3 regions of the Arthrobacter sp. AG1021 genome follow, and region 1 is predicted to be linked to each of the others. Evidence: riboswitches for the same ligand, from Rfam matches in the RefSeq annotation. Region 1 holds a riboswitch; each other region holds the start of a gene.
The links. A riboswitch is a leader RNA that binds a small molecule or an ion and turns the genes downstream of it on or off. The one in region 1 is predicted to bind thiamine pyrophosphate.
Positions count from the first base shown of each region.

Region 2: linked by a shared signal. The riboswitch ahead of thiO (glycine oxidase ThiO) and the one ahead of DFO58_RS00555 (ECF transporter S component) in region 1 are both predicted to bind thiamine pyrophosphate.
Region 3: linked by a shared signal. The riboswitch ahead of thiM (hydroxyethylthiazole kinase) and the one ahead of DFO58_RS00555 (ECF transporter S component) in region 1 are both predicted to bind thiamine pyrophosphate.

Region 1 covers NZ_RBLB01000006.1:80,506-86,185, reverse strand. The annotation lists gene DFO58_RS00560 (ATP-binding cassette domain-containing protein) at 1-1,809, opposite strand, end outside; gene DFO58_RS00555 (ECF transporter S component) at 1,806-2,426, opposite strand; TPP riboswitch at 2,491-2,609, opposite strand; gene DFO58_RS00550 (DUF4235 domain-containing protein) at 2,684-2,935, shown strand; gene mnhG (monovalent cation/H(+) antiporter subunit G) at 3,001-3,408, opposite strand; gene DFO58_RS00540 (monovalent cation/H+ antiporter complex subunit F) at 3,408-3,674, opposite strand; gene DFO58_RS00535 (Na+/H+ antiporter subunit E) at 3,671-4,303, opposite strand; gene DFO58_RS00530 (Na+/H+ antiporter subunit D) at 4,317-5,680, opposite strand, start outside.
Region 2 covers NZ_RBLB01000006.1:407,733-413,412, forward strand. The annotation lists gene DFO58_RS02150 (alpha/beta hydrolase) at 1-265, shown strand, start outside; gene DFO58_RS02155 (GNAT family N-acetyltransferase) at 411-875, shown strand; gene DFO58_RS02160 (OsmC family protein) at 880-1,311, shown strand; gene DFO58_RS02165 (Fe-S cluster assembly protein HesB) at 1,512-1,808, opposite strand; TPP riboswitch at 2,035-2,139, shown strand; gene thiO (glycine oxidase ThiO) at 2,127-3,323, shown strand; gene thiS (sulfur carrier protein ThiS) at 3,320-3,562, shown strand; gene DFO58_RS02180 (thiazole synthase) at 3,624-4,421, shown strand; gene DFO58_RS02185 (ThiF family adenylyltransferase) at 4,418-5,578, shown strand; gene DFO58_RS02190 (GNAT family N-acetyltransferase) at 5,615-5,680, shown strand, end outside.
Region 3 covers NZ_RBLB01000011.1:14,562-20,241, forward strand. The annotation lists gene DFO58_RS15335 (hypothetical protein) at 1-811, shown strand, start outside; gene DFO58_RS15340 (GntR family transcriptional regulator) at 808-1,173, shown strand; TPP riboswitch at 1,560-1,654, shown strand; gene thiM (hydroxyethylthiazole kinase) at 1,644-2,438, shown strand; gene thiE (thiamine phosphate synthase) at 2,431-3,072, shown strand; gene thiD (bifunctional hydroxymethylpyrimidine kinase/phosphomethylpyrimidine kinase) at 3,069-4,493, shown strand; gene DFO58_RS15360 (solute carrier family 23 protein) at 4,527-5,680, shown strand, end outside.

The sequences.
Region 1 (5,680 bases):
CAGCACCCGTCCCGAATCCTGGCCCACCAGGGCGATGCCCCAGGCCGCCAGAACGCCGGCCGCCAGCAGCGGCCAGCCGCGGCGGAAGAACCCGCCGATGCCCAGCCCCGCCAGCGGCAGCATCAGCAGCGTGGCCGCGATGACCACCGCCGCCGAAACCCAGTCCACCGTGCTGATCAGCGGCAAGGTGGCCCCGGCGATCGCGCCGAACTTGGCCAGCGGATTGATCTTCGCCAGCCAGCTGTCCCCCACCGGGGCGTCCAGCATCGGCCCCGACGAGGTCCTCGCGGCGGCCACCTCGGCCGGCGCCAGCACCAGCTCGTCGGCCCCCAGCGCCGCGGCGAAATGCTCGTCATGGGTCACCGCGATGATCGCGGTGGATTCGGCGAGTTCCTCGATGAGCAGTTGCGCCAGCTCGCGCCAGGTGTTCGCGTCCTGCCCGAAGGTCGGCTCGTCAAGGATCACCACGTCCGGCGAGGCGGCCAGCACTGTGGCCACCGACAACCGGCGCTTCTCCCCTCCGGAAAGCGTGAACGGGTTGGCTTCGGCCAAGTCCTGCAGGCCAAGCCGCTCCAGCAACTCCTGCACCCGGGCCTCGACCTGCCGCGGATCGTACTTCTGCTCCTCGGCCGCGCCGTGCCTGGCGCGCAGCGGCGCGAAAGCCAGCTCCTCGCGCACGGACTGGGTGACGAACTGGTGCTCGGGTTCCTGGAACACCGAGCCGATGCGGGCGACCAGCGCTCCGGCCTTCCAGCTGAACGGCGAGGGCGGCAACCCGTCGGCCAGCTGGGGGCTGGCGGCGAACTGGCCTGACACAGGTTGCAGCAGCCCGCCCAGGGTCAGTGCCAGCGTGGACTTCCCTGCCCCGTTCTCCCCGCGGATCACCAGGGCCCTGCCGCCGGTGACCTCGAAGCTGGCCGGGGCGGTGCGCACAGCATGCTCGCCCCGCGCGCAAACCAGCTCCTCGGCGTGCAGCATCGGGGCGCCGCCGGCCCTCGGCGCCGGCGAGGTCTGCGGAACATAGCCCGGAATCCAGACCCCTGCCTGCGCCAATTCGGCGCGCACCGCCGCGTCCCCGGCCAGCGCCTCGGGGTGCAGGTCGTGGGCGATCCCCCCGCCGGGGGCCAGCACCAGCACCCGATCCACCTGCCGGGCCCACGCCTCCAGCCGGTGCTCCACCACGATCAGCGTCGCCCCGGTGGACTCCACGGCACCGATCACCGCATCGCGCAGCGGCGGGATGCTGCCCGGGTCGATATTCGCGGTCGGCTCGTCAAGCAGCATCAGCCCGGGGCGCATGGCCAGGATCCCGGCCAGGGCCAGGCGCTGCTTCTGCCCGCCGGACAGTTCCTGCGTCCGATGTTCGTAGCCCAGTGCGCCGAGCCCCACGGCGTCAAGCGCCTGCGGGATCCGCTCGCGGATCTCCTGCGGGTCGACGCCCAGGTTCTCGGCGCCGAAAGCGACGTCGTCACCCACCCGGCTCTGCACCACCTGGGTTTCCGGATCCTGCTGCATCAGGCCCACCGGGAAGCTGCGCGCGAACGCGTCCTGCCCGCCGACCAGCAGCTCGCCGGCGGGACCGGCGTCCTGGTCGACTTCGAGCACGCCGGCCAGCGCATGCAGGAAGGTGGATTTGCCGGCCCCCGACGGGCCCAGCAGGAGCACCTTCTGACCTGCAGGGATCTGCACGTCAAGTCCGGCGATGGCCGGGCGGTCGCGCTCGGCATGCTGCCAGGTGAAGCCGCGCGCGCTGATCTCCACACCCTGCCGGGTCAGCGGGGCCGTACGCCCGTTGGCGGCGGCGCTCATTTGCGCACCGCAAGCGCCGGTTCCAGGTGAGCGCGGCGGCTGGCGAGGTTGCTCAGCGCGCCGGTGCGGGCCAGCGCCCGGGTAATCCACCAGGACAGCAGGCCGGCGACAACCAGGCCAGACACGGCGGTGGCTCCCACGTGGAACAGCTTCATGGACTCGGTGTATTCGGCCACGCTGCCCACGACGTAGGCTTCGCTGAGGCCGGCAAACAGGCCCGAGCCCAGGCCTGCAAGCAACGCCACCGGCAGGTTCCAGCGGCGGTAGCGGAACAGCGCGAACACCAGCTCGGCGCCCAGGCCCTGGACCAGGCCGGAAATCAGCACCGGCATGCCCCAGTGCGTGCCCAGCAGCGCCTCAACCACGGCGGCCAGCACCTCGCAGAACAGTGCGGCGCCGGGCTTGCGGATGATCAGCGCGCCGAGCACCGCCGGGAACAGCCACAGGCCGGTAAGCAGGGCAGTGCCGGGTGGGAAGGCGGTGAAGGCCAGCGAGAACAGGCCGTAGCTCGCGGACCAGGCCCAGAAGACCACGCCGGAAGCGACGGCGATGACCGAGGCGATGACGATATCGACTACGCGCCAGGTGCTGCGCTGCGTCGTGCGGGTTGTGCTCATGAGGTGTCCTCCTTGATCAGGAGGGGGGATGAACGGAATCGGGGCGCTGTCCAGCGCCGGTCCGCATCCGAGATGCTCGACTTCCTTCGCCGGTACTAACCGGAGCAGGTTCGAGGGTCTGCGATCTATCGCACTCTCAGCGCCTTTCGCCGCGAACGGCTTGACGCTCCCCTGTCGGAATAATTACTGCCCACCCACCATACCGCAGGTAAGCTGGCAACGGAACGATAAGTCACAACGTTGAACGTGAGGTCCACATGAACGCAGTACAAAAGCTCATCGCAACCGGCATTTCCCTGGGTGCGGGCTTCCTCGGCAGCAAGCTGGTCGATCAGGTCTGGAAGGGTTTCACCGGCAACACCGCCCCGCGCAAGGGCAGCGAGGAAGCCGCCGAGGCTTCCATGCGCCAGGCGCTGGGCTTCGCCGTGTTCTCCGCCGTGGTCGCAGCGGTCATCCAAGTGCTGGCTGATCGCGGCACCACCAAGGCCATCGCCAAGTTCACCAAGTAGCACTCCAGCGCAACAGCAGCGGGGCATTGCCTGCTCAGGGAATGGCCCGCTGCTGTTGGTTGAAGTTATTTCGCGTCCGGCCCGGTCTCCTGCGGATCAATTTCCGGCACGGTCCCGGTGTGCGGGGCGGAGGTCACCTTCTCCACGACCTGGCGCAGCTCGTCGGAGTACAGGGTCTCCTTGGCCGCGTGCTTGGTGCGGTAGCCGGCGCGGCCGATCATGTGCGCAGACACCGGGGCGGTCAGCAGCTGCATCGCCCAGGCAAGGACGAGGACCGGGATGACGGTCCAGCTGCGCAGGTGGATGGCCAGTCCGGCGAAGATCAGCAGGAAGCCCAGCACCTGGGGTTTGGTGGCCGCATGCATGCGGGTGAGCATGTCGGGAAAGGTCAGCAGGCCGATGCCGGCAATCAGGGACATCAGGCAGCCCAGAATCAGCAGCACGGCGACGAGGATGTCGAGGAAAAGGTCCATTACGCGTTCCTCTGATCCGAGACATAGCGCGAGACGGTCACCGAGCCGATGAACCCGATGGTGCAGGCGGCGACCACGAACAGCACGTAGTCGGTATGCCTGTTCAACGCCATCTCCAGGCACAGGGCCGCGGAGATGATCAGCAGCATGACATCCAGGGCCAGCACCCGGTCGAGGATCGAGGGGCCTTTCGCCACACGGACTAGGCAGGCGATGGCGCCCAGCCCGAGCAGGCTGCCGCAGATCCAGACGACAACTTCGATCATGGCTTCTCCTTTGTCCTTCTCACGCGGGGGCTGCATTCGTTCTTGATGGCTTCGTACTCGTCCTGGCTGCCGATGGCCATGATCAGGCGGCGTTCGATGTCGCGGATGTTCTCCCGCGCCTTCGCGACCTCCTGGGCCGAGTCGACGTCGATGTAGTGCAGATACAGGGTCGAGGAGCTGCGGTCCACGTCGAGCACGAAGGACCCGGGAATCAGCGTCAGCACATGGCCCACGGTCATCACGATCAGGTCCGAGTCGGTGCGCAGCGGCACCGCGATCACCGAGCTGCGCGTCTTCTTCCCGCGCACCACCGCCAGCCAGGCGACGTGCACGCTGGCGGCGACGACCTGGCCCAGGAACCATCCGAACAGCTTGACGCAGTACCAGAGGTTCAGCCGCCCGGAGAGCACCACCGGCGGCAGCGGGAACAGGTTCACGATGACCAGCGCGATGACGGCGCCAAAGATCAGGTTGCCCGGGGAGAAGTCCTGCCAGAGCGCTCCCCAGACGAAAACCAGCAGGAGCAGCAGCGGCCACTCCTGCTTAAGCGTGGCGCGGTGGCGGACGCCGGCGGTGTCCAGCGCGTCGTCGATGCGCTGGTCGCGCGGGGCCAGGTTCTTGTTCGGCATGTTGTCCCTCCGCTCAGTAACTCAGGATGGCGTTGATGTACGGTTCGTGGGCGATCAGCTGCGCCGCCACTCGCTGGCAGAACTCGAAGATCGGCCCGGCGAACACCGTCAGCGCGATGCCCGCCACCACCAGCGAGCCGGTGGCGTAGCGCATGCCCCAGGGCAGCGCCTCGGATTCGAGTTCGCGGGCCAGCTTCAGGCCCAGGTGCGGCGCCTGGGCGCCGCCGGCGGCGGTCTGGTCCGCGACCTTCGCCGCCTCGTCCACCAGGTCCGGGTTGGGGATCTCGGCGTCCGCCGCGCGGCGCCAGAACATGCGGGCCCACACGCGGATGATCGCCAGCAGGGTCAGCAGGCTGGTCAGCAGGCCGGCGGCGATGACCACCCAGGTCAACGCGTCTGCATCCTGCGCGGCCGCATGCAGCAGCCCGAACTTGCCCAGGAAGCCGGAGAACGGCGGGATGCCGCCCAAATTGATGGCCGGGATGAAGAACAGCAGCGACAGCGCCGGGGACAGCTTGGCCAGCGAGCCCAGCCGGGTCACGTTCGCGCTGCCGGCGCGGCGCTCGATCAGCCCCGCCACCATGAACAGCGAGGTCTGCACGATGATGTGGTGGCCGACGTAGTAGATGGTCGCCGCGATGGCCAGCTCGCCGCCCACGGCCACGCCGAAGATCAGGTAGCCGATGTGGCTGGTCAGCGTGAAGGACAGCATACGCTTGAAGTCGGTCTGCGCGATCGCGCCGAGGATACCGATGACCATGGTCAGCGCCGCGACCACCAGCAGCCCGGCGTTCACCGCGCCTCCCGGGAACAGCAGCGTCTCGGTGCGCACGATCGCGTACACCCCCACCTTGGTCAGCAGGCCGGCGAACACCGCGGTCACCGGGGCCGGGGCCGTCGGATAGGAGTCCGGAAGCCACAGCGACAGCGGGAAGACCGCCGCCTTGATGCCGAAGGCGATCAGCAGCAGCACATGCAGGATCAGCTGCGGTCCCTGGTCAAGCTGCGGCAGCTTCACTGCCAGGTCCGCCATGTTCACGGTGCCGGTCGCCGCGTAGGTCATCGCGATGCCCATCAGGAAGATCACCGAGGAGACCACGGAGACCACCACATAGGTGGTGCCCGCGCGGATGCGCTCGGCAGTGGCGCCCAGGGTCAGCAGCACGTAGCTGGCGGTCAGCAGGATCTCGAAGCCGACATACAGGTTGAACAGGTCAGCTGCCAGGAACGCGTTGGACACGCCGGCCAGCAGGATCAGGTAGGCCGGGTGGAACACCGACACCGGCCCGGGTTCGTCCCCGTCGGCCAGGCCCTGGCTGGTCGCGTAGAACAGCACCGCCAGCGACACCAGGGTGGAGATCAGCAGCATGAAGGCGC
Region 2 (5,680 bases), 330 kb from region 1:
GGCCAAGCTGTCCAAGCGCTACTTCCTGGACGAGCTGCCGGTCGAGCGCACCGGACAGCTGCGCTGCCCGGTGCTGATGCTGTGCGGGAAACATGACCACGTCACCGGTTTCGCCGATCCGCGCAGGCTCGCGGCGAGGTATCCATCGGCCGAAATCGTTGTTGTTCCTGCGGCGGGGCACAACGTGCACCTTGACCAACCAGATATTGTGGCAGAGGAAATTACCGGCTGGGCCAAGGCGGTTTCTGCCTTCGCTGTGTCGTGAGTTGTGACAGTCCGAGATCCCCGGGCCCGCTTTTACGGCGCAGATGAGTCGTTACTTGTTACCTATCCGTGCTTCTCTGTGGCATCTCACAAGGAGAAAATAACGAGACAACACGCGGAGTATTCCGCAGCTGGGAGGAGTGGCAATGTCTGAGATGCTCGTTCTTCGCAATTGGACCAGCGTGGAGGAAGTCCCTGAACTCCTGGATGTTTGGCGCAACTCGGTGGAGGGAGGACGCGACTTCCTCTCGGCCGCCGATGTGGACGCCGTCGCCAACGCCCTCGAAGCGGTCTACTCCCAGCGCGTCTCGGTGAGGATCGCCCAGCTGGGCCAGGAGATCGTCGGCTTCGCCGCCTGGAGCCAAACGCAGATCGAGCTCTTATGGGTGCGCCACCACGACCGCCACCACGGTGTGGGCAGCGCGCTGCTGAAGGACATCCTCACGCTGTGCCCGGCGACCTGCATCCAGATCAATGGGCAGAACGCGAGCACCCTGTCGTTTTTCCTCGACCACGGTTTCGAGGTTGAAAAGGAAGCCGAGCACACCGACCCGCTGGCCCGGATCCAGCTGCGCCATGTCCAGCTTTCCGCCCCGGACGTGTCACGATAGATCCATGAGCGAAAACACCCGTGAACTGCGTGAAGTCAAAGTCGAACGAGTCGAATCCAGGAAGTACCGGGCGACCAGCGCCGAGAGCGGCGCCAGTTTGGAGTTCGGCCAGGGCGAGGGGCTGCTGACCCCGGTGGAGCTGCTGCTGGCGGCCATCGCCGGCTGCTCGGCCATCGACGTCGACGTGGCCACCACCCGGCGCAGCGAACCGGAGAAGTTCGAGGTCGCCGCCAGCGGCTACAAGCTGAACGAGGACGGCGCCGGGCGCATGGACGACATCACGATGTCTTTCGACCTGAAGTTCCCCGACACCGACGAGGGCCGCAAGGCCGCCGGCATGGTCGAGCGCATCGTGAAGCTCTCCCATGACAAGTACTGCACGGTCTCGCGCACCGTTGAGCTGGGGGCCAAGGTCGCCAGCGAGATCGTCGACTAGCGGACATCCAACCGCGGCGGGAAGCCGGCAGGGAGCCGGCGCGTCACTACGCCGCATCACAACATAGCCAACATGCAACTGCCCGGTGCAGCGGCTCTGGATGCGGATTCGGGAAGACCGGATCCGCACGAGCGCTGCCCGGGCAGTTGCGCGTGCGCGGCCGCGCCGGGGACCAGCCCCAGGTTGCGGATGGCGCAAGCCTAACGCTGGGCCAGGACCTGGAAGGTGATGGTTCCCTCGGCATCCACGTTCGCGTCGAGCACCTTGTCATCCAGGGCGTCGGTGACCAGCTCGTCGAGGAAGACGGGGCTGCCCTCGCCCTGGATCACCTGGTCCGCCGGCTGCGGGCCGTCGACGACCCGCACGGCGAAACGCTCGGTCTGCTGGCCGTCGGTCTCCTCGGCGGGCTGGATGCGGAGCCCCGCCTCGGTGTCCTCCGTCTGGTTGGTGACCAGCGAGGTCACGATCGCATCGGCCTGATCGGTCAGTGTCAGCACTGTGTTCTCCTTCCGGTTGCGGTGCCGCCCGGTTCCGGGCGCCTTCACGCCACGCTTCCCTACGAGCCGGGGCGCGGGCAAATGAATTCATGGATCTTTGAGGATTTACCCATCCGGCACCTTGGAACGACGCGCCCAGGACCCCCGGACCGCCGCCGCCGCGCGCAAAGATGACGCGCCCGCGGCGCACAGTTGGCATTTGTGGTGCAGCTCATGCCTATAATCGCTTCAACTCCGCGGGAGCCTGAACCGACCAGGCTGAGAGGGCACCGAGCCGACCGCTACACCTGATGCGGGTCATGCCGCCGTAGGAAGGAAGTGCCTTCGTTGCACGTTGCCATCATCGGGGCCGGGATCATCGGCCTGTCCACCGCCTTCGAACTGCGTTGGCGCGGCTGCGAAGTCACCGTCATCGACCCGGACTCCGGGCAGGGGGCAAGCCGCGCCGCCGCCGGCATGCTCGCCCCGGCCGCCGAAACCACCTGGGGCCACGGAATCCTGCATGAACTGCTCGGCGCCTCGAACCAGGCCTACCCGGATTTCGTGCAGCGCATCGAGCAGGCCACCGGACGGCGCCCGGACTACCTGGAGAATGCGACCCTGGTGGTCGCCGCCGAACCGGCCGACCGCGACGCCCTGCACGAGCTGGTGCAGCTGCAGACGTCCCTGGGCTTCAGCGCGCAGACCCTGCTGCCCAGCGCCGCCCGCCGGCTGGAACCGGCGCTGGCCAGCAACATCGCCGGCGCGGTGCGCTGCGCCGGGGACCACCAGATCGACCCGCGCTCCGTGGTGGCGATCCTGGCCGGGCACCTGGACGCCCAGCTGGTCCGCGAACCGGCCGTCGAGCTGCTGCAGCGTGCCGGGACCACCCACGCGGTGCGCACCGGCAGCGGCCGGATCATCGAGGCGGACCAGGTGGTGCTCGCCGCGGGCCTGGGCACCGTAGCCGGGACGCCGGAACTTCCGCTGCGCCCGGTCTACGGGGACATCTTCCGGCTGCAGGGCCCTGCGGGCCCGCGGCTGCTCACGCACACGGTGCGCGGGATCGTGCATCGCGACCCGGTCTACCTGGTGCCGCGCGCGGACGGCTCGCTGGTGCTGGGCGCCAGCAGCCGCGAGGACGGCAACGAGGCGGTCAACATCGGGCAGATGCACAAGCTGCTGGACAACGCCCGCCGCCTGGTGCCCGGGATCGTCGACTGCTCGCTGAACGAGGTCATCGCCCGCGCCAGGCCCGGCACTCCCGACGACCGGCCGCTGATCGGGCGGCTGGATGACGGAATGGTGCTCTCCACCGGCTATTCCCGCCACGGGGTGCTGCTCACCCCGTTCGGCTCCTCGCTGACCGCGGACCTGGTCCTGGGCCAGCCGCCGCACGCGGAGCACGCCCGGGCCGTGGACCCCGCGCGCTTCAGCGGCGGGAGTGCGCCGGACCCGGCAGGACTTTCCCGAGCTGAAACTTCCCGCACCGACCCTTCACGACTTGCACCGACCCGAATGGAGCTGCACCGATGACCATCGACATCACGCTGAACTCAACCCCCACCACGATCCAGCAGGGTTCCACCCTGCGCGATCTGGTCTCCGCGCACCTGGGCCGCGAACTTGACGAACACGGCCAAGCCGCCGACGGCACCAAGCTGGGCCTGGCCGTCGCCGTGAACGGCGCGGTGGTCCCGCGCAGCGCCTGGGCGCAGCGGGAATTGGCCGCCGGCCACACCGTCGAACTCGTCACCGCCGCCCAGGGAGGCTGAACCAGTGCAGAGCAGCACGCAGAACACCACTGAAACCACCACCGCCGCGGACCTCACCGAGCTGGATGCCGTCAACGACGCCTTCGAAGTGGCAGGGCGCAGCTTCGGCTCCCGGCTGATCCTGGGCACCGGCGGGGCCACCTCGCTGAGCACCCTGGAGCAGGCGCTCGCGCTCTCCGGCACCGAATTGACCACGGTGTCCATCCGGCACTACTCGGCCGGCGGCTCGGCCAGCGTGTACGAGCTGCTGCAGCGCCACGGCATCGCCGCGCTGCCGAATACCGCTGGCTGCTTCACCGCCCGCGACGCGATCCTCACCGCCCACCTGGCGCGCGAGGCGCTGGAAACGAACTGGGTGAAGCTGGAGGTGATCGCCGACGAGCACACCCTGCTGCCCGACCCGCTGGAGCTGTTCGCCGCCGCCGAGCAGCTGGTCGCCGACGGCTTCGAGGTCTTCGCCTACACCAACGACGACCCTGCGCTGGCCGCCCGGCTGCAGGACGCCGGGGTCGCGGCGGTCATGCCGGCCGGGGCGCCCATCGGCTCCGGGCTGGGCATCCTGAACCCGCACAACATCGCCACCATCGTCTCCCGCGCCACCGTCCCGGTGATCCTGGATGCCGGGGTGGGTACCGCTTCCGACGCCGCGAAGGCGATGGAGCTGGGCTGCGACGCGGTGCTGCTGGCCAGCGCCGTGACCCGCGCCCACAACGCCCCGCTGATGGCCGCCGCGATGCGCGACGCCGTGCGCGCCGGACGCGCCGCCCGGCTGGCGGGGCGCATCCCGGTGCGCGACACCGCGCTGGCCTCCTCCCCGGGCGAGGGAATGATGCAGGCGCTGATCGGGGACTTCTCGTGAGCGGCCGCGCACCGCTGGTCGCACCGCGCACCGCGCTGGACCCTGCCCAGCTGGCCCGCTATTCCCGGCACCTGACCCTGCCCGGGGTCGGGGAGGAAGGCCAGCGCCGCATCGCCGCCGCGCGCGTGCTGGTCATCGGCGCCGGGGGACTGGGCAGCCCGATCTCCAGCTACCTGATCGCCGCCGGGGTGGGCACGCTGGCGGTCATGGACGACGACACCGTGGAGCTGTCCAACCTGCAGCGCCAGATCATGCACCGCCAGTCGGACGTCGGGGCGCGCAAGGTCGACTCGGTGCCCCGGCTGGCGGCGCAGCTGAACGACCAGGTCCAGGTGGTTCCCCTGGGGCAGCGGCTGACCCCGGACAACGCGCTGGAGCTGTTCGCCGGCTACGACCTGGTGATCGACGGCAGCGACAACTTCGCCACCCGCTACCTGTCAAACGACGCCGCCGAGCTGACCGGAACCCCGCTGGTGTGGGGCACGCTGTTCCAGTTCTCCGGCCAGGTCTCGGTGTTCGACCCGCGCACCGGGCCGATGCTGCGCGACCTGTTCCCGGAGATCCCGGACGCGGACTCGGTACCCAGCTGCGCCGAGGGCGGCGTGTTCGGCGCGCTGTGCGGGGTGGTCGGCTCGATCATGGCCGTCGAGGCGCTGAAGCTGATCACCGGAACCGGTGAAACCCTCTCCGGCAAACTCTGGCTCTACGACGCGCTGAGCGCCGGGGTGCGCACCCTGTCCTTCGAACGCGACCCGCAGCGTGCCCGGGTGCGCAAGCTGGGGAACTACGCGCAGGAATCCTGCGCCCTGGCCCCGGCCGTTGGCCAGTTGGGCGCGGCGGAGCTGGAAACCCTGCGAGGCAGCCAAGCGGCGCCGGGCCGGGTGCTGGTCATCGACGTGCGCGAGGACTGGGAACGGCAGATCGCCGCCATCACCGGCAGCGTGCACGTGCCGCTGGATCAGGTGCTCTCCCGCGGCTGGGACGCGATCCCCGCCCAGGGCGCCACCCACGTGGTGCTCGCCTGCAAGAGCGGGGCCCGTTCGCTGCGCGCCGCCCAGGCGCTGGGCCCGCAGCCGGCCGGGGCGCAGGTGCTGAACCTGTCCGGCGGCACCCTGGAGTGGTACCAGCAGGTGCGCGGCGAGGCGCTGGCCTATTGACGACGCGGGCCAGCGGCCGGCTGGGATACTGGATCCATGGACGTATTGGGCGAACTGGCGTTTCGCGAACTCACCGACGCCGACGAGCAGCAGGCCATCGAC
Region 3 (5,680 bases), on a different contig from region 1:
CGAGTACTGGGAACGGATGAACGACCTCGCGGGCCGGTGGGACCAGACCGCCAACTACATCGCCCTGGCGATCACCGTCGTCATGTTCTTCTGGCGCCCGCCGGTGAACTTCGAATCCCTGCGGCCGGCCGTCTCCAGCGCCTTCACCCGGCTGCGCGAGCAGCTGTTCGCGGTGCAGTATCTGAGCGCCATGGCTGCCATCCTGCTGGTCGCCGTCGGATGGCCAATGCTGCCGAGCTCCGAGACGCAGGAGATGCCGACCGCCGAACGCGCCACCGCCATCCTGGCCCTCCTCGCGGGCGCGACGCTGTTCTACCTGCTGGTCAACGCCGCCTACCTGGCGTACATGGCGATCAAGACCCGCGCGGCCGCGCGAATGCCCAAACCCGCCGCACGGCTGCCGCTGTGGACCTATGTCGTTGCCGGACTCCTGATGGCGGCCAGCCTATACTTCCTGCTCTTCCCTCCGCTGGATCCGCTGCGGGGATTTGTCGCGCCGAACCGGTGGATCATTGCCGGGCTGGCCGCGGCACTGCTCGCCGCGCATGCAGGATTCGTCCTGCTCGTCCGCTCCGTGGCGATCCCTTGGCAGGTGGGCGCAGAGGTGGAAATCTGGTATCGGCAGGTGCTTGAAATCCGCTCGCTGCGCGTAGTCGCCGGCGCGTTCGTGGCCATGCCAATGATGGGATACCAGTTGTTCGCCGAATTCTCCCTGTTCGGCCTGCTGGTCTTCTGTGCGCCGGCGGTGCTGGCGCTGCCGCGCCCGCAAGGTTCGATGCGGCCGGAGACCAGTGACGCGGGCCGCCGATGAGCGCCCAGATCACCGTTGACCTGGACTCGGCGCTGCCGCCCTATGAACAGATCCGCGCCCAGGTGGCTTCGCTGATTTCGCTGGGCGAACTGGCCGCCGGGAGCAGGCTGCCCACGGTGCGCGCGCTGGCCGCCGATCTGGGTGTGGCCGCCGGCACCGTGGCCCGCGCCTACAAGGAACTGGAGGCCGAAGGACTGATCTCCTCGCGCCGCCGGGCGGGCACCGTGGTCAATGAGCTGCCAGGGCAGCCAGCGCTGGACGAGCACCTGGTCGAGGCAGTGGACAGGGTCTGGGCGCTGGCCGCGGAGCTGGGGGTGGACGCGGCGACGGTGAAGGCGCTGGTTGCGCGGAGGACGCGATAGCTCGGTAACCCTGTCACCACCGCATCATTTCCCGAGCAGCCGGGATTCGGTTGACGGTGTCCGCCCCTCTTTGTAGGCTCAGCCTAAGCTCACCGCAATGCTTGGAATGGATAACCTGTGGATCCGGTTTCGATTTTGATCGTCTGCGTTTTGGTCATACTTTGCGCGCTGCCGTTTGCCATAGGCGCCATGCGCAGTCTCGACCGACGAGCCGACGACCTCGAAGGATCTGACCCGGAAATCTCCAGGGCACTTCGAGAAGCACGGAAGAATATCGATCGCGGCAGGGGCTACGAAGATCCGAGGCTCTAGCGGCCGGCACGGGCCGGCCAACTTCCAACGGCGTTAAGGATTTGTCCTTGCGAAGATATCTGCGTACCCTCGGGATCAGTGACACGGGGTGTCGGAGAAGCCGACTGAGATGAGACCCGTTGAACCTGAACTAGGTCAAGCTAGCGGAGGGATGTCGCATGACTCTGCCTATTGTTGCCCGCAATTACCGGGAACAATCCCCCTTGGTGTTCTGCCTGACAAACACCGTGGTTACCAACTTCACCGCCAATGTACTGCTGGCTTCCGGCGCGGCCCCGGCCATGACTGACCTGCCCGGGGAAGCCGGGCCGTTCGCCGCGGCCGCCTCGGCCGTGCTGGTCAACCTGGGCACGCCCACCACCGAGCAGCTGCGCGCCATGGAAGAAGCCGTCGACTCGGCGAGCGCCGCAGGCACCCGCTGGGTGCTGGATCCGGTGGCCGTCGGAGCGCTGCCGGTCCGCACGGAATTCGCCCGGCGCATCGTCGCCCGCCGCCCCACTCTGATCCGCGGCAACGCCTCGGAAATCATGGCGCTGGCCGGCTGGGAGTCCTCCGGCCGAGGTGTGGATTCGCTGGACAGCGTGCAGGAAGCCATCGCCGCCGGGCGTGAGCTGGCAGTGAAATACGGTTCGGTGGTCGCGATCTCCGGCGAGGCGGACGCCATCATCGACGCGCAGCGCACCGTGCTGGTGCACACCAACGGCATCGGCCTGACCCGCATCACCGGCGGAGGCTGCGCCCTGGGTGCGGTGTGCGCGGGCATGCTCGCGGTGCATGAGGACCCGTTCGAAGCCGCCGTGGCGGCCCATGGTTACTACGGCCTGGCCGCCGAAAAGGCGCTGGCCGCCAGCTCCGGGCCGGGCAGTTTTGCCGTGGCCTTCCTCGATTCCCTGGCGGCCGTTGAGCCCGCCGCACTTGAGACCCTGAACTGTGAGGAAAAGACCTATGCGTGATCTCGGAGCCTACCTGGTGGCCAACACCGCCAGCTGCAGCCCGCATAGCACCCTTGAGGTGATCGAGGCAGCCGTGGCCGGCGGGATCCAGTGGATCCAGCTGCGCGCCAAGGAGGAAAGCGCCCGCGAGTTCTTCGAGCTGACGCTTGCGGCCGTAAAGCTGACCGAGGGCAAGGCGCAGCTGCTGGTCAACGACCGCATCGACGTATTCCTGGCGGCCCGCGCCGCCGGGGCCGCGGTGGCCGGCATCCACATCGGGCAGAAGGACGTGCCGGTGTCCCTGGCCCGCCAGCTGATCGGCGAGGGCATCATCGGGCTCAGCGCCTCCACGCGGGAGCAGATCGCCCAGGCCAACCTGGATGCCGAGTTCATCGACTACCTGGGTGTTGGCGCGGTGCGCGCCACCCCGACCAAGAAGGACCACCCCACCCCGCTGGGCCTGGACGGCTTCGCGGAACGCACCGGCTGGACCGCGCTGCCCTGCGTGGCCATCGGCGCGGTGACCGCCGATGACGCCGCGGCCATCCGCGCCGGCGGCGGCGCCGGGATGGCCGTGGTGCGCCCGGTCTGCCAGGCAGATGATCCGCGCAGCGCCAGCGCCCAGCTGGTTTCCGCCTGGGAGGCGGCCAGGTGAACATCCTTTCCATCGCGGGCTCCGACCCGTCCGGCGGCGCCGGCATCCAGGCCGATCTGAAGGCCATTGCCGCCAACGGCGGCTACGGCATGGCAGTGATCACGGCGCTGACCGCGCAGAACACCCGCGGGGTCAGCGGAGTGCAGGCCATCGACGGGGATTTCGTCACCGCGCAGCTTGAAACGCTCAGCGCGGATGTGCGCATCGACGCGGTGAAGATCGGCATGCTGGCAAACCAGGAGATCATCGGCGCTGTCGCCGCCTGGCTGGATACCGTCAACGCCCCGGTGGTGCTGGACCCGGTCATGGTGGCCACCAGCGGCGATGCCCTGCTGGAGGACGCCGCCGCGCTGTACCCGCTGCTGGCCCGCGCCACCGTGATCACCCCGAACACCGCCGAGCTCGGCGCGCTGCTCGGCGAAGCCGCCGCGCAGGACTGGGAGCTCGTGCTGGAGCAGGCCCGGCGTCTGGCCTCCGCCCACGACGTGCTGGTGCTGGCCAAGGGCGGGCACCTGGCCGGGGCGCAGTGCCCCGATGCGCTGGTCTCCGCCGCCGGGGTGCTGGCCGAGTTCAGCTCCCCGCGCCTGGCTACCAAAAACACCCATGGCACCGGCTGCACCCTGTCCAGCGCGCTGGCCACCCGCTTCGCCGCCACCGGCGACTGGGCGACCGCGCTGGAACAGGCCAAGGGCTACCTGTTGCGCGCCATCGGCTCCGCTGACGAGCTGCAGGTGGGCTCCGGGCACGGGCCGGTGCACCACTTCGTCGACTTCTTAGGCGCCGCGGATCCGATGGCCGCCTGGTGGGAGGACATCGCACCGCTGCGCGCGGGCATTGACGAGCTGGAGTTCATCGTGCAGCTGGCCGACGGCAGCCTGGAGCGCGAGAAGTTCGAATACTACCTGGCGCAGGACGCCCTGTACCTGCAGCGCTACGCGCAGGTGCTGGCGCAGGCCAGCGCGCTGGCCCCTGAGCTGGATTCCCAGCGCTTCTGGGCCAAGGGCGCCGGGGAAATCCTGGAGGGCGAGCTGCAGCTGCACCGCAGCCACCTGGTGGAAGGACTGGCGAACCCGTCGGCCACCACGCTGAACTACGTGAACCACCTGTCCTCCTGCAATTCCAGCTACCCGGAGCTGATCGCCGCGATCCTGCCGTGCTACTGGCTGTACCAGGACATCGGCAAGCGGCTTGCGGCGGCCAACTACGAAGGCCACCCCTACGGCGACTGGCTTCAGACCTACGCCTCGGAGGAGTTCGACGAATCCACCGCGCAGGCCATCGGGATGGTGCGCGCCGCATGGAAACTGGCGGACCCGGCGCAGCGCGAGCGGATGCGCCAGGCGTTCCTGCGTTCCAGCGAGCACGAGCTGGCCTTTTTCGCGCAGGCCCATGCCGAGAGCGTAGAATTCTCTACGGCCTAAAACGCGTTGGGGCCGCAGAGTCTGGAGGACTGCATGAGTTGGAGCATTCACGGCAACGGCAAGACCATCACCCCCGGTGAGGTTGTTGCCCCGGATGAGCGGCTGCATTGGCCGCAGACGATCTCCATCGGCACGCAGCACATCCTGGCCATGTTCGGCTCCAGCATCCTGGTTCCCACGATCACCGGGTTCCCGGTCACCACGACCCTGCTCTTCACGGGCGTGGCGACCATCCTCTTCCTGCTGATCACCAGGAACAAGGTGCCCAGCTACCTGGGCTCCTCCTTCGCGCTGATCGCCCCGGTGGTCGCGACCACCAAGGCCCACGACATGTCCGCGGCGCTGGGCGGCATCGTGATGACCGGCGCGCTGCTGTTCCTGGTGGGCCTGGTGGTACAGAAGACCGGCACCGGCTGGATCCACGCGCTGATGCCGCCGGTGGTCATGGGCACCATCGTCGCGCTGATCGGCCTGAACCTGGCCGGCGCCACGCTCAAGCCGATGCAGGACTTCCCGGCCACCACGTTCCTGACGGTGATCGCCACGGTGCTGGCCACCGTTGTGTTCAAGGGCCTGCTGGGGCGCCTGTCCATCCTGGTGGGGCTGGTCGCCGGCTACCTGATCGCGCTGGCCCAGGGCCAGGTGGACTTCGCCAAGGTCGGCGAAGCCGCGTGGTTCGGCCTGCCCGAATTCAACACCCCGAGCTTCCACCTGGACACCGCGCTGATGTTCCTGCCGGCGGTATTCGTGCTGATCGCGGAGAACATCGGCCACGTGCGCACCGTGGGCGTGATGACCGGCCGCGACCTGACCGCGTTCAACGGCCGCGCGCTGATGGCCGACGGCGCCGCCAGCATGGTGGCGGGCTTCGGCGGCGGCTCGGCCACCACCACCTACGCGGAGAACATCGGCGTGATGGCTGCCTCCCGCGTGTACTCCACCGCCGCCTACTGGGTGGCAGCGATCGCCGCGATGGCGCTGGCGTTCATGCCGAAGGTGGGCGCGCTGATCGGCACCATCCCCGAGGGCGTGATCGGCGGGCTGGGCATCGTGCTCTACGGCATGATCGGCATCGTGGGCGCGCGCCTGTGGATCGAGTCGAAGGTTGACTTCGGCAACCCGATCAACCTGATGACCGCCGGCACCGGCCTGATCATCGCGATCGCGGTGACCAGCGAAATCGCCTT